DNA from 2 places in the Faecousia sp. genome. Region 1 is predicted to be linked to the other one. Evidence: riboswitches for the same ligand, from Rfam matches in the RefSeq annotation. Region 1 holds a riboswitch; the other holds the start of a gene.
The links. Region 1 has a riboswitch for cobalamin ahead of ACMKFF_RS05985 (S-layer homology domain-containing protein). Riboswitches for the same ligand answer to the same signal wherever they lie in the genome.

Region 1 (7,133 bases):
GCGGCGGCATCGCCGCTGCGGTCCCAGAAGACGAGCAGCGTGCGCGCAGCGGGCATGCCCGGCTCGCGGATCACGAGGCGATCGAGCTTGGACGAGAGCTTCCAGTGGATCTGGCGAAGACTGTCGCCCGGCGCATACTCGCGCAGGCGGAACGGCTCCGTCAGGTCGCTTCCGCGGCGGTCCGGGCTGCTGGTGTCGCTGTCCGGGCTCTGCACCTCCGGCATCGTCACATGGACGGAGGCCGGGAACGTATCCGGCAGGACCGTGACATGCGCCGCCGCGTCCGTCCGGATCTTCCGGGCAAACAGGCCCGGCAGGCCGAGGAGCCAGGCCCTGCGGATGCGGACCGTCAGGCGGCCGCAGTGTTCGGCGCGGAACGAGAAGCGCTCCTCCGCGAAAAATTCCGTTGTTTCGCCCGTCAGGTCATTGCGCACCTCGATGCGACACAGGACGCGGCCTGGCGCGCGGCGGGAGGCCGCGATCTCGCCCGAGATCATGCCGTCCTTCCGGCCGCCTGCCGGGAGCCGGAGCGAAAGCGCGGGCAGCCTGCTGCACCGCAGCACGACGAATCCCGCCAGCGCCGCCAGCACCGGCACGCAGAGCGCGGCCAGCGCTGCCCCGGCATGGGTAAAAGCAAAGGCCAGCACACAGCAGGCCGCCGCCAGCAGCCACAGCAGCCAGGCGCGCAGCATTCGCTTCCGCATCAGCTTTTGAATTCGCGCACCGCGGGCTGCGGGACGCGCTCGAGAATTTCGGCAAGCACCGACCGCGCCGTCTCGTCATGCAGGCGGGCGCGCGGCGCGAGCACAAGGCGGTGGGCACAGACATCGGGCGCAGCCTTCGCGACGTCCTCCGGCAGGACATAGTCCCGCGCATGCAGGAACGCGCGCGCCTTGGCCGCGCGGCACAGGGCCAGACCGGCGCGCGGGCTCAGGCCGAGCTGCAGGCTCTCATGGCAGCGCGTGGCCTCAAGCAGGCGGGCTGTATAATCATAGACCGGGTCCGCCACGAACGTCATGGCGGCGGCATCCATCAGGCCGCCGAGCGCGGCGGCATCCGTCACGGGGCGCACCTGCGCAAGCGGGTCGGCGTGGTGGCGCTCCTTCATCAGCTCCACCTGACTTTCCCGGTCGGGGTAGCCCATGCTCAGGCACAGCAGGAAGCGGTCGAGCTGCGCCGGGGGCAGGAGCTGCGTTCCGGCCGAGCCGACGGGATTCTGCGTCGCCAGCACGAAAAACGGCTGCGGCAGCGGATGCGTCTTCCCGTCGACGGTCACGCGGCGCTCCTCCATAGCCTCCAGCAGGGCCGCCTGCGTCTTGGTGGAGGTACGGTTGATCTCGTCCGCCAGCAGCAGGTTCGTCATGACCGCGCCCGGCTGGTAGGAAAAGGCTCCCGCCTGCTTGTCATAGACGGAGAAGCCCAGAATGTCCGACGGCATCGTGTCCGGCGTGAACTGCACGCGGCGGGTCTCCAGCCCGAGCGCGCGTGCGAAGGCCATGGCCAGCGTCGTTTTGCCAACGCCGGGCACATCGTCCAGCAGCACATGGCCCTGCGCCAGCACGGCCATCAGGACCTTTTCCACGATCTCCCGCTTGCCGAGGATGACCTTCTGCACCTCGCGGAGCACCTGCGCCGCAAGCTCATATTGTTTCTGTTCCATCATGCCGCCTCCCGATATTTCGATTCGTATACGCAGCCGCCGTCCGGCAGCCGCTCCAGCGCGCAGAGGGCCAGCATGGCCTGCTCCGTCGCCATGAGATTTCCTTCCGTGTCCGTCAGCAGATGCGCATAGCTCCCGTCCGCCTTCCGGAATTCTGCAAGGCCTGTTTCGGGGTTCACGCTGCCGAATTCCTGCTCCGGATCGATGCCGAGCGCAGCCAGCGCAAGGAGGACCTGCGCGCAGCTCTCGGCGCTCGGCTCGCCGTAGGCCAGGAAGGTGCCGTCCGGCTGCATTTGATCCTTCAGCCAGGCAAGCGCCCGCTCCACGGTCTCGTCCCGGCCGTAGGGCGCAAGGGCCTGCAGGGCCATGGCCGTCATATCGGCCTCCGAGGCGCCGGAAACGAGGCCGAAGCCGCCGTCCGGCTCCTGCGCCGCGCGGATGGCCTCCACGATCCCGGCGCGCGTGTTTTTCGCCCGCTCCGGCTCCGGATAGGTCCCGGCATCGACCGCCAGCAGGGCAAAGATCAGGCCGTTGAGGCCCTGCGCGCCGAGCTCGCCCGCAAAATTCCACACGCCGTCGTCCAGCAGGTCCACGGTCGTGCCGTCCGGCCGCGTACCGAAGGCGGCCGGGTCGCCGCCGAGCATGGCGACGGTCAGGATCGTACGGGAATACTCCGTCGCCATGAGCGCATCGAGCGTGCCCTGCTCGGCATAGCGCTCCGTGACATGCCGCTCAAGCGCGGCAAGATAGGCGTCATAGCTCTCGTTCGCACCGCAGGCCAGCAGCGCCATGGCGAGCCAATCTCCGATGGAGCTGCCCGCCAGCTCCGCTGCGCGGCCCTCCAGGAAGCCCTCACGCACGCCGAGCAGCGCCCGGCAGCCCGCGAGTGCCTTTGCAGGCGCCGATCTTGCGCCGCAGCCCGCCAGCAGTGCAGCGCACAGCAGCAGGATCAGAATATTTCGCATTTGCTTCAAGGAACATGCTCCTCTCGTTTCCGTTCTCCGCCGGGTCCGTGGGGGCCGTTGGCGGCTCCGTGGGCTCCGTGGGCTCCGTGGGATCCGTGGGATCCGTGGGATCCGTTGGGTCGACCGTTCCGGTCTTCGGCAGGACGTCGCGGCGCGTCTCGGCGCACTTCGTGCAGACATAGTCCGCATAGCCGTCCTCCGTCTCCGTCGGCTCGACACGGGCCGTCTCCTGCCAGTCGTGGCCAAGCGGGATCTCCTGCCCGTCGCGCCAGACATAGCAGTAGCTGGACAGCACGCCGTAGCCGCCGCCCGTCGCGCCGAAGCCGTCGATATCCTTGCCCCAGGCCAGCGTAAAGCGCAGCGTCAGCACGTCGCCGTCGCCGAGCATCCATTCCGACAGGCCCTTGCCGGGGTAATAGCCGTTGACATCATACATCCAGCCCGCGCCCCAGGTGTAGTCGTGCTGGCCGAGGCTGTCGCGGCCGGGCGCGCCCGTCAGTGAGATGCCGTCGCGCTGGATGAGTGTCCAGAGGCGCTCCGGCACCTGCGCGCGAAACAGCAGGTCGCCGCGCGTCAGGCGCATGAGATAAAAACCGCCGTTCTTTTCCGCAAGGCCGTCATAGCCTGCCTCATAGCCGCAGTCCTCCAGCATCTGCAGCACGGTCTGCGCGGCCGTGTCGCCCTGTTTGATGCGGACGGTCTCCTCGTCGACGATTCCGAGGCCGACGGTCGTGGCGTCGATGCGGATGGTCGCCTCACCGATGTCGTCGCCCTCCGAGACCGTCTGATAGACGATCTTCACGGTGCGCATGGCGGAATTTCCGGCATCGTCCCACGCAAGGATGCGCAGCGTATATTCCCGCTCATCGCCGACGAGCGGCGCGGAGAAGCGCAGCACATATTCATAGCCGGACGCGGCGCTGCCGGTCGGGTTCGTCAGCAGCTCGCCGTCCATCGAAACCTGCAGATGGCTCGTGTAGATCGGTGAACCGTCCGTGCCCGTCCTCGCCCAGACGACGAACGTCATCGTCTGCACGGAGACGGGATCGGTCCGGCCGTCGCGGCTCGTCGTGATGATGGGCGGCGCATCGCCGATCTCGGGCTGATCGTCGTCTGCGAGCCTTGCGCGGTAGGAAATATGGTATACCGCGGCATCGCCGACGCGGCGGCCGTCGCGATATAAATATAGGGAGAAGGTATAGGACTGATTTAAGGTAAGGCGGACGGAGAAGTTCCGGTCGTCCGCCGGCAGAAGGCGCGTGCCGTTGTTTGCGGTGGAGCCGGACTCCTTATAATATACCCGCAGGCTCAGGTCTCCGCTGCCCGCAGCATAGGCATAAAACCGCAGCGTATCGCCGTCCAGCTCACCGGAGCGCCAGACGCGGCTGACAAGGTCCGTCACGATATGCGGCTCCTCGGGGCCGGGGGCCTCCGTGGGGGCAGGACCCGGCTCCTCCGTCGGCTCCGTTCCGCCGCCGGTGCTGCGCGTCGGCTCCTCGCTCGGCTCGGGCGTCTGTGTCGTCTGCGTGGCGGACGTCGCATCCGTCGGCTCGTCCGGCTCCGTAGATAGCTCGGCCGTTTCCGTCTCGTCCGGCTCTTCGGACGGCTCCGTCGGCTCCGGGGACTGCGTGAGGGGCACGTCGTCCGATGTGCCGCCGCTGCCGCCGCGCTCCTGTCGGTCCGGCTGCAGGACCTGCGCCTGCTCCGGCAGCGGATCGGGCGGGCGCACCTGTCCGCCCGTGAACACGACAGCCACCGCACCGGCCAGAAGCGAAAGGATCAGCACGGCCGTGCAGACCCGGCCCCAGATTGTTTTCCGTCTCATGGCACGACCCCCAGAAAAAAAGGACACTGCAACAATCGTTGCAGCGTCCGCATTTGCGCACAACAATATGCCCCGTTTCCCGCACCATGCGGGCAGAGCCTCCCCAAGCAGGTCTTCTGACTCACGCCTCGACGGCCGCGCGCGCCTTCTCAGGGTTCCCCAATGACCGGCTTTCGCCCTGCACGCGGCCTCCGCGCATACAGCGGCGGTACCGTCCGGGATTCTCACCCGGTTCCCTATCCTCTCCCGCTGCCCGGACGGCAGCGGAAGCACTTGAAGCTTCCATTGCTCTCAGTATAACAAGGGCCGATTTTTTTGTCAAGTCCGTTCCGGTGTGTGTTGCCGCATTCGCTAAAAAAATACGGATTTCGGTGCTTGACAGGCGCGCCCGCATGGTCTATAATCAAAGTAGTCCGCACAAAGCCTGTGCGGCATGAACTGAATATTCTGCTTGCAGAGACCGTATGTACGCAACGGCGCGGGGCGACCCCGTCAGGCATACGGGTAAACAAGGGAACGGGGATAATACCCCGAGGGAGGCGCGCTGCGCCTCTGGGATAACCGTCGCTGTGAGCGTTGAGTCCGCTGCCCGTCGGCGAAAGCCGGTCATTGGGGGATCCTGAGAAGGCAGGGCAGCGGCCGTGGGGGCTTTGCTCCCGGATGCGCGACCCAGAAGACCTACTGTGATGCATTACTTTGCCCGAATCGGTTGAGGGGATAGTCTATCTATCCTCTCAGCCGTTTTTTGTGCCCGATTCGGGGCAGCGGATGCGTTCCCGCTGCGCATGACCGGGTGTTCTCCTCCTGTGGGCGGGTCGGGTGCCGCCGACCCGCCCCACGATGCAGCAGCTTGCCAAAAACTCCATGTCTCCCATGTAGTTTCCTGTCAGGCTGTTTTTTTGCGGCCCGCCCGTTGGGCTTTGCGCTGATCTTTTGGACCGAACACGGTCTAAGGATAAATAAAATCGGGAAGCCACTAATCGTATCCTCAATGGCTTCCCCAAAAGAAAGGAAAACAGCATGAAAAGAATCCTGAGCATCCTGCTGGTGCTTGCCATGCTTCTGTCGATGATCCCTGCGGTCTTCGCGGCGGACTGCGACATCACGGTAAGTACCCCGGCGCCCGATCCCGTCAAGGTCGGTGCGCTGTACCAGCTCCCGCTCGGAACGGTGTTCACCGACCCGAACGGGCACGCTCTCAGCTTCGCGCTGAAGGCGGATTACGGCGATAAGGTCTATATCAAGGACAATACGCTGCAGTTCACCTCTGCCGAGGCAGGGGAATTCCGCATCGGCATTACCGCTACCTGCACGGACGGCGGCAGTGCTGAGACTGTCGTTCCCATCACGGTCGAGGCCGTGGAGGACGGCGACAAGAACCAGTACGGCTATGACGAGACCGACCAGGCCTCCGTCACCGTCTATGTGACCATCTCGAGCGACGGCGCACCGATCATCGGCAAGGACGACGGCGGCACCATCCTGTCGCATCTGGAGGTCAAGGTCCCGTACTTCCCCCTGTCCCTGTACGGTCTGGACGATTTTAACCGTTACCACACGGAGAACGGCTCCGGAAGCTATACGGACAACGAGATCGTGCAGCGCCCGACGCTCCTGCACCTCTACATCTATATGCTCGAGCGCTACTACCTCGGCGTGGCCGAGAAGGACTGCGGCAAGGGCACATCCGGCCTGCTGGAATTCACCGGCAGCGGCGAAGGCGTGAATGACATGCTCGGCGGCTCCTATGAGGATACGCGCAATGCGCTGCTCATCTCCGGCAGCGCCACGTCCATGTACATGCAGAACTTCTGGGGCCATGACGAGAACCTCATGTACTACCGCAACCACGTCTATCCCCTGATGTCTGCGGGCTGGGGCTCCACGGCAAACTACATTCTGCTGTCCGACAACGACACGATCGATCTGGCCATGTTCTCCAACTGGAGCTTCTGGACCTACGGCGCATTCGCCCGCTTTGACAAGGACGACTACACCGCCAAGGTCGGTGAAAAGATCACATTCGAAACGCAGAAGTATGACACCAAGTCCGTGTCCGACGGCGGCACGGAGTCCTTTGAGCCGATCACCGGTCTCAATGTGAAGCTCTACAATGAAAACTGGGAACAGCAGCAGGAGCTTACGAGCGAAGGCAGCAGCTACACGCTCGACACGGCCTCGCTGAAGGCCGGTACCTATTACCTGCTGGGCTATGACCCGAACTACGGCACGAAGAACGCCTGCTACGCCCCCGCAACGGCGAAGGTCGTTCTCACGAGCGAGGCACCTCAGCCCTGCCAGTGGGACGAAGGCGTCGTCACGACAGAGCCCACCTGCACGACGGCCGGTGTCAAGACGTTCTCCTGCAGCGTGCACGGTGAGACCCGCACGGAAGAGCTTCCGGCCCTCGGCCATGAATACGGCAGCGACGGCCTGTGCACCCGCTGCGGCGCGCAGGATCCCGCGATCCCCACGCAGGACGAGAGTGGCGTCTACTGCATTGCCAGCGAGAAGCAGCTGCAGTGGTTCGCAGCGAAGGTCAACGGCGGCGACACCGCCATCAGCGGCAAGCTGACGGCCAACCTCGAGCTGACCGAGGCCTGGACCCCGATCGGCACCCAGAGCCAGCCGTTTACCGGCAGCTTTGACGGCGACGGCCACAGCATCTCCGGCATGGACATCA
Region 2 (7,133 bases), on a different contig from region 1:
CAGCATAACGGCATAGGAATAGGTGCCGTCCGGCAGGCTGTAGACGCCGTTCACCGCCGTCTGCTCGCCGCCCTCGGCATGCGTCACGGTAATGTCCGCGCCGCTCAGCGCGCTGCCGTCGTCCGCCTTCACGGTGGCAATGCGCACACTATGGCGCGCCGCCTGCTGCAGCGTGACATGCAGGCTGTCGTTTTCGCCCGTGACCGTCAGGCTGCCCGACGCGGTCTCGTAGCCGAACAGGCTCGCCTCATAGGTGTAGCTTCCCTTCGGCAGGCGCCATGCGCCGTTCACGGCGCTCCACTGCTTGCCATCGGCATCACGAAGAACGAGCTTTGCCTCGGCCGGGGTCAGCGTCACGCTGACGGGATAGGTGCGGACCGAGAGGGTGACCGTGATGGTGCGGCCTGCGCCGTCGATCGTAAAGCTTCCGGTCACATCGTCGCACTCATCGCGCGTGACAAGATAGGTATAGCTGCCGGAGACAAGGCGATAGGTGCCGTCCTCCTCCGGGGTCTGCTCCACGTTCTGCGCATCGTAGACATGGACGGAAGCGCCGGTCATGTTGACGGAGAACGCCACGATGAGCTTGGCATCCGCATCCTGCCAGGCAAGGACGGGATAGCCGCTGTTCTGATTCTTCGCGTCGTTCACGAATGCGCCGCCGAGCTTCAGCACGGTGTCGAACGACTTCAGCTGCTCTTCCGTGAGGGCAGTCGTGTCGCCGGAGCCGCTGCCGATGGCCTGCGTGCCCGTGAGGTAATAGCAGTTCGAAACGGAGCCGCCGTTGTAGCCGATGAGCGAGCCCGCATAATTATAATTGCCCGCTGCCGCCAGTGTGATCGCACCGGCATTGTAGCAGGACGTCACGGTCGTGTTCGAATCCGTCTGGCCGAGAATGCCGCCGACGCGGTTTCCGGTGGCGGAGCCGACGTTATAGCACTCGCTCAGCGTAGTATAGTAGGCAGTGCCAACGATACCGGCCGAGAAATTGTTCGTACCATTGCTGATCGTGCCGAAGTTCGCGCAGCGCAGGACGGTCGAGCGCGCAGCGGACTTGCCGTTCAGACGGCCGACGATACCGCCGACATTCCGGCTCGTACCGGTGACCGTGGCATAGTTCGCGCAGGCCTCGATCGTGGCGCTGTCCGCCTGACCGGCGATGCCGCCGACATAGCCGCGGCCGGAGATGCTGCCGCGGACCGTCAGGCGGCGTACGGCCGCGCCGGTATCCAGGCAGCCGAACAGGCCGGCATAATCCGTCGTCTGCGAGACGAGCAGATTATCGATCGTGTGATACGCGCCGTCAAAGCTGCCCGCGAAGCGGCGGGCATCGCTGCCGATCGGCGTGAAGGCCACATTGCCCATGTCCAGATTGGCTGCGAGTGTCACATGCTTTCCGGCAAAGGCATTGCCGGAGGCGACCTGCGCGGACAGATAGGCCAGCTCCTCGCCGTTCGAGATGAGATAGGGATCGGCCTGCGTACCGGTGCCGCCCGCAAAGCCGTCTGCCACCGTTCCGTCCCATTCGATGCCGGGGACCATGGTGACCTTGACCGTCGTGTCGGCCTCGCCGAGCGTGAACGTGCCGCGTGCCGTCTTATAGCCCGCAGCCTTCACCTGATAGGAATAGTCCGCCGGGAAGAGCAGGTAGGAGCCGTCCTCCTCGGCCTGCATAACATTGTCGCCGTGCTTCACGGTAACGGCCGCCGTCGTGCCTGCGGCAAGGCCCGTGATCAAGAACGCCGCCTTATGGCGTGCAAGCTCCGTCATGGTCACGGGGACTTCAACGGCCGCATCCGTCACGGTAAAGCTGCCGGTGGCCTGCGCATAGCCGAAGGCCTCGGCCGTATAGCGGTACTCGCCCGCCGGAACGCTGGCCTTGCCGTCCGTCACGGCATAGGAAGCATCCGCGCTGTCCGTCAGCGTAAAGGCCGTGCCTGCAGGCGCGCCCGTGAACGTGACGCCATAGTACGTTTTGCAGCTGAAGTCCTTCAGATAGAGCGTGTCATCGTTCTTATCGCTGCTGTAGTCCTTGGAATACCCGATGGTCACGACGTCATTCGCCGCGACCTCCATCGTGTAGGTCTGGAAGGACGTCATCGCACCAGAATACGAAGCCTTGCTGGACTGCGTCAGGTTCGTTCCGTTCTTCGTGACCGCCATGTAGTCATAGTTGGACTCGCTGGAGACCTTATAGGAGAAGCGGAACGTACCGCCGCTCCGGAAGGTCAGCTTGAGGGTGGAAGTCGTTCCCCCCACACCCTTGTTGCCGGATATCAGGCAAGTCTCGTCGTCGCTCTCCGCAAAGGGATAGGAGGCGTCGTTTTCCACGGTCGCCGGAACGTCCGCAAAAAACTCATCAAAACTTGCCGCTGCTGCGACCGGGATGCTGCACAGCACCATGCACAGCACAAGGATCGCCGCGATCATTCGTTTCATGATCCAATCTTCCTTTCTTGATACGAAAATAATAAAAACACTGCGGCAGAGGGCCTCGTTTCCCCTGCCGCAGCCGTTTTCCTGCGTCATGGCGCACCTGCGCCGCATGCTTCTGTAGGTCTTCTGACTCGTGCTCCCGGGTCTCCCCCGCAACGCGGCGCTCAGCCTTCTCAGGTCGCCCCAATGACCGGCTTTCGCCCATGGAGCTCGCGTCTTGCACATACAGCGCCGGTCGGCGTTGCAGGCTCTCACTGCATTCCCTTGTCCATCCCCGGCTGTACATATGCCCTGCCGGAGCCACAAAAGCTTTTTGTTTTTAACTTATTCAGTATAGCATATTTCCGCAGCATTGTAAAGCCGGATGAAAAACGTTCCGACCCTATAACCGCCGTTGACGGAGCGCCGAAAATACGCTATAATTTAATTGTATATTATGATCCGCCCCCGGCGGGAAGGAGTGCAGCATTATGATCCAGTTATCTGATTTCTATGGCTACAGCATGTATACCATCTCTTCCGATACGCTTTCCGTCTCCGTGATGAGCCTCGGTGCGACCGTCACAAAGCTTGCTTATCTGGGCCGCAATGTCGTGGTCAGCCTGAAGACCCCGGACGACTATCTGCAGGACACCAGCTATCTCGGCGCGATCGTCGGACGCTATGCCAACCGCATTGCGGGCGGCCGCTTTCCGCTGAACGGCGAGACGGTGCAGGTCGAGCAGAACGAGGGCCGCAATCACCTGCACGGCGGCAGCGTCGGCTTCCACAAGCGCATCTGGGCAGCTGAATGCCTTGGGGAGCAGGCCGTTCGCTTCACGCTGCACACGCCGGACGGCGACGCGGGCTATCCCGGCGCGCTGACGATGCACGTCACCTATCGCGTGGAGGGCAGCCGGCTGTTCCTCGATTTTGAGGGTGTCAGCACAAAGGACACCATCCTTGCGCCAACGACGCACATGTATTTCAACCTCGGCGGCACAGAGAGCATCCTCGGAACGACGCTGCAGATCAATGCCGGCCGCTGGATCCCCGTGGACGGCGAGCTCATTCCCACCGGCGAGCTGCGCCCGGCCGAGGGCCCGTTCGACTTCCGCACGCCGCACACCATTGCGCAGAACTTTGACCACGGCTTCGTGCTCGACGGGCAGGACGCTCTTGTGGCAGAGGACGGCGGCGTCCGCCTGTCGCTGCACACGGACTACCCTGCCCTGCAGCTCTACACCGGTGAATTCCTCTCGGGCAAGCTCCATCCGAATCAGGGCTTTGCCATTGAGCCGGAGGCCTGCCCCGACACGCCGAACCATCCGGAATTCGGCTCCTCCGTGCTGAAGGCCGGTGAGACGTTCCATCGCTCCATCACCTATACCTTCGAATCCACCGCAAAATGAGCCGCGCCGATTTGCTCTACCGCGAGACGTGTGCACGCATCCTGCGCGAGGGTGTCTGGGACACCGATCAGTCCGTTCGCCCGCGCTGGGCGGACGGTTCCCCGGCCCATACGGTCAAGTGCTTCGGTGTGGTGAACCGCTATGATCTGCAGGAGGAATTCCCGCTCATGACGCTGCGCCGCACCTATTGGCGCTCATGCGTGGAGGAGCTTCTGTGGATCTGGCAGAAGAAGTCGAACAACGTCCGCGACCTCGGCAGCCACATCTGGGACAGCTGGGCCGATGAGAACGGCTCCATCGGCAAGGCCTACGGCTATCAGCTCGGCATCAAATACCGCTTCCCGGAGGGAGAGTTCGATCAGGTCGACCGCGTGCTATACGACCTGAAGCACAACCCGGCCAGCCGCCGCATTCTGACAAACCTCTACAATTTCGCCGATCTGCACGAGATGGCTCTGTATCCCTGCGCCTATTCCATGACGTTCAATGTCAGCGGCAACCGGCTCAACGCCATTCTGAATCAGCGCTCGCAGGACATGCTCACGGCAAACAACTGGAATGTCGTGCAGTATGCCGTGCTCGTGCACATGCTGGCGCAGGTCAGCGGTCTTGTCGCAGGCGAGCTCGTGCATGTAATCGCCGATTGCCATATCTACGACCGCCACATTCCGCTTGTCGAGCAGATGCTGGAGCTGGAGCCGTATCCCGCGCCGGAATTCCAGCTCGATCCTGCGGTCACGGACTTCTATGCCTTCACGCCGGACAGCGTGCAGGTGGAGAACTACCGCTATCATCCGTTTTCGGCCAGAATTCCTGTCGCCATTTAGGAGGAGCCATGGACTGCATCGTCAACGTCACGCAAAACTGGGGCATCGGGAGGGACGGCGATCTGCTTGTCTCCATTCCCACCGACCTGCGCCGCTTCCGCGCGCTCACGACCGGGAAGACCGTGATCTATGGCCGCAAGACCCTGCTCACCTTCCCCCACGCGCGCCCGCTGCCGAACCGCGAGAACTGGATTCTCTCAGCCACGCCCGGCTTTTCCGTGCCGGGCGCAGCGGTGTTTCCGTCGCTTGCGGCCCTGCAGGAAGCCCTGCGTACCCGTCCGGCCGATTCGCTGTGCCTCATCGGCGGTGCGAGCGTCTACCGCGCGCTGCTGCCGTGGTGCAGCCGCGTGCTGCTCACGCAGACCTGCGCCGACCTGCCTGCCGACCGGTTTTTCCCCGATCTGGACCGGCTCCCGAACTGGCGCTGCACGGACACCAGCCCCCTGCAGGAGGACGGCGGCCATTGCTTCCGCTATCTGACCTACGAAAACGACGCTCCGCTTCCGTTATAAACATAGAATTGCTCCCTTCTGCGCAGACTAAGCGCCGAAGGGAGTGATTTTTATGCCGATTTTACCTTTGACGGAAGAAAATTTCGAGCAGGAGGTCCTGCAGGCCGAGGGGCCGGTGCTCGTAGACCTCTTTGCCGCGTGGTGCGGCCCGTGCCGTGCGCTTGCGCCGGTGCTGGAGATGCTGGCAGAGGCCCGGCCGGAGCTGCGCATCGGAAAGGTCGATGTGGACGCCCAGCCCGAGCTTGCGGCGCGGTTTGACGTGCTGACCGTCCCGACGCTGCTGCTGTTCCGCTCCGGCAGGCTGCTCCGGCGCACGACCGGCGCAAAAACACCGGCGGAGCTGGAAGAATTTCTGCGGAGCGGCGAAGCATGAGATGCTATGACATGGCCGTGGTCGGGGCCGGACCGGCGGGCTGCACGGCGGCTCTCTATGCCGCCCGCGCCGGGCTGGACGTGCTCGTTCTCGAGCGGCTCGGCCCCGGCGGGCAGATGGCGCAGACGCAGCACATTGAGAATTACCCCGGCTTTCCGGAAGGCGCAGACGGAGCCGCGCTGGCAGACGGCATGAAAGCGGGTGCGGAGCGCGCGGGGGCCATTTTTCTGCTGGCCGACGTCCGCAGCGCGCAGCTCACCGGCCGCGTAAAGGAGCTGCAGACAGACGGCGGGCCGGTCCTTGCCCGGACCGTTGTGCTCGCCACGGGAGCGGGCCCGCGGAGGCTCGGGCTGCCGCAGGAGGACGAGCTGCCCGGCGTGAGCTACTGCGCCGCCTGCGACGGGGCGTTTTTCCGCGGGAAGGACGTCGCCGTGGTCGGCGGCGGCAATTCCGCCGTCAGCGAAGCCCTGCTGCTGTCGCGGCTGTGCCGCCATGTGTCGCTCGTGCACCGCCGCAGCACATTCCGGGCATCTGCCGCAGAGCTGGCGGCGCTGGAAAAGCAGGACAATGTGACATTCTGCCGGAACAGCATCGTAACGGAGCTGCTGGGCCGTGAGCGCCTGACCGGCATCCGCCTGCAGAACGGCCGGGAGCTGGAGATCAGCGGCCTGTTTGTCTGCATCGGCCGCACGCCTGTCTCCGCCCTCGGCGGCGAGCAGCTCCGCCGGACGCCGGACGGCTATTACTGCGCGGACGAGACGACACGGACCGGCCTGCCGGGCGTTTTTGCCGCAGGCGACGTGCGGGAAAAGCAGCTGCGCCAGATCGTTACGGCCGTCTCGGACGGCGCAGCGGCGGCGCAGCAGGCGGAGCATTATCTGGGCAAAACGTCCCGCAGGGCGGAAATATAGCGCGGATCCGTGCCGCAGCAGCCGCCGACGAGTGCAGCTCCGGCATCGATCAGCGTGCGCATATGCTGCGCGAATGCCGCCGGGCCCATGGAATAGATGGCCTCGCCCTCCGGCGAGATCTCCGGCATACCCGCATTCGGCTTGACAAGGAGCGGCACCTTCGCGGCCTGCTTCATATTGCGCACAAGGCTTTCGAGCTGGTCCGGGCCGGTGGAGCAGTTGATGCCGACTGCGGCCGCGCCGAGCTCCTGCAGCGTCTCCACGGCCTCGACGCAGGTCCCGCCGAAATAGCCGCTGCCATCGGCCTGCACCGTCATGCTGCACAGGACCGGCAGGGCGCAGACACTCTGCGCCGCCTCGAGGGCGACGGTCATCTCGTCGATGCCGAGCATGGTCTCCACAACGAGCAGGTCGGCCCCGGCCTCGGCCAATGCCGTAATTTGCTCCGTGTAAATTTCAAACAGCTCGTGATATGTCATCGTCCCGGCAGGCTCGAGCGGCACGCCGGTCGTTGTGAGGTCGCCTGCCACGAGCGCGCGGCCGCCCGCCGCCTCGCGCGACAGCGCAACGAGCTGCCGGTTCAGAAGCGCAACATCGTTCTCGCGGCCGCAGCGTGCAAGCCCGCGCCGGTTGGCGCAGAACGTCGGCGCATAGATGATCTGCGACCCGGCCGCGATATAGTC

Region 2: it holds a riboswitch for cobalamin, as region 1 does, so the genes downstream of both, ACMKFF_RS07855 (S-layer homology domain-containing protein) here and ACMKFF_RS05985 (S-layer homology domain-containing protein) in region 1, are expected to answer to the same signal.

Annotation. Positions count from the first base shown of each region.
Region 1 covers NZ_DBFZUT010000056.1:35,846-42,978, reverse strand. Annotated here, with positions in the region: gene ACMKFF_RS06000 (DUF58 domain-containing protein) at 1-692, opposite strand, end outside; gene ACMKFF_RS05995 (AAA family ATPase) at 704-1,660, opposite strand; gene ACMKFF_RS05990 (hypothetical protein) at 2,513-4,450, opposite strand; cobalamin riboswitch at 4,539-4,742, opposite strand; cobalamin riboswitch at 4,915-5,151, shown strand; gene ACMKFF_RS05985 (S-layer homology domain-containing protein) at 5,471-7,133, shown strand, end outside.
Region 2 covers NZ_DBFZUT010000073.1:19,604-26,736, forward strand. Annotated here, with positions in the region: gene ACMKFF_RS07855 (S-layer homology domain-containing protein) at 1-2,439, opposite strand, end outside; cobalamin riboswitch at 2,535-2,759, opposite strand; gene ACMKFF_RS07860 (aldose epimerase family protein) at 2,907-3,827, shown strand; gene thyA (thymidylate synthase) at 3,824-4,654, shown strand; gene ACMKFF_RS07870 (dihydrofolate reductase) at 4,663-5,166, shown strand; gene trxA (thioredoxin) at 5,219-5,539, shown strand; gene ACMKFF_RS07880 (NAD(P)/FAD-dependent oxidoreductase) at 5,536-6,450, shown strand; gene ACMKFF_RS07885 (homocysteine S-methyltransferase family protein) at 6,414-7,133, opposite strand, start outside.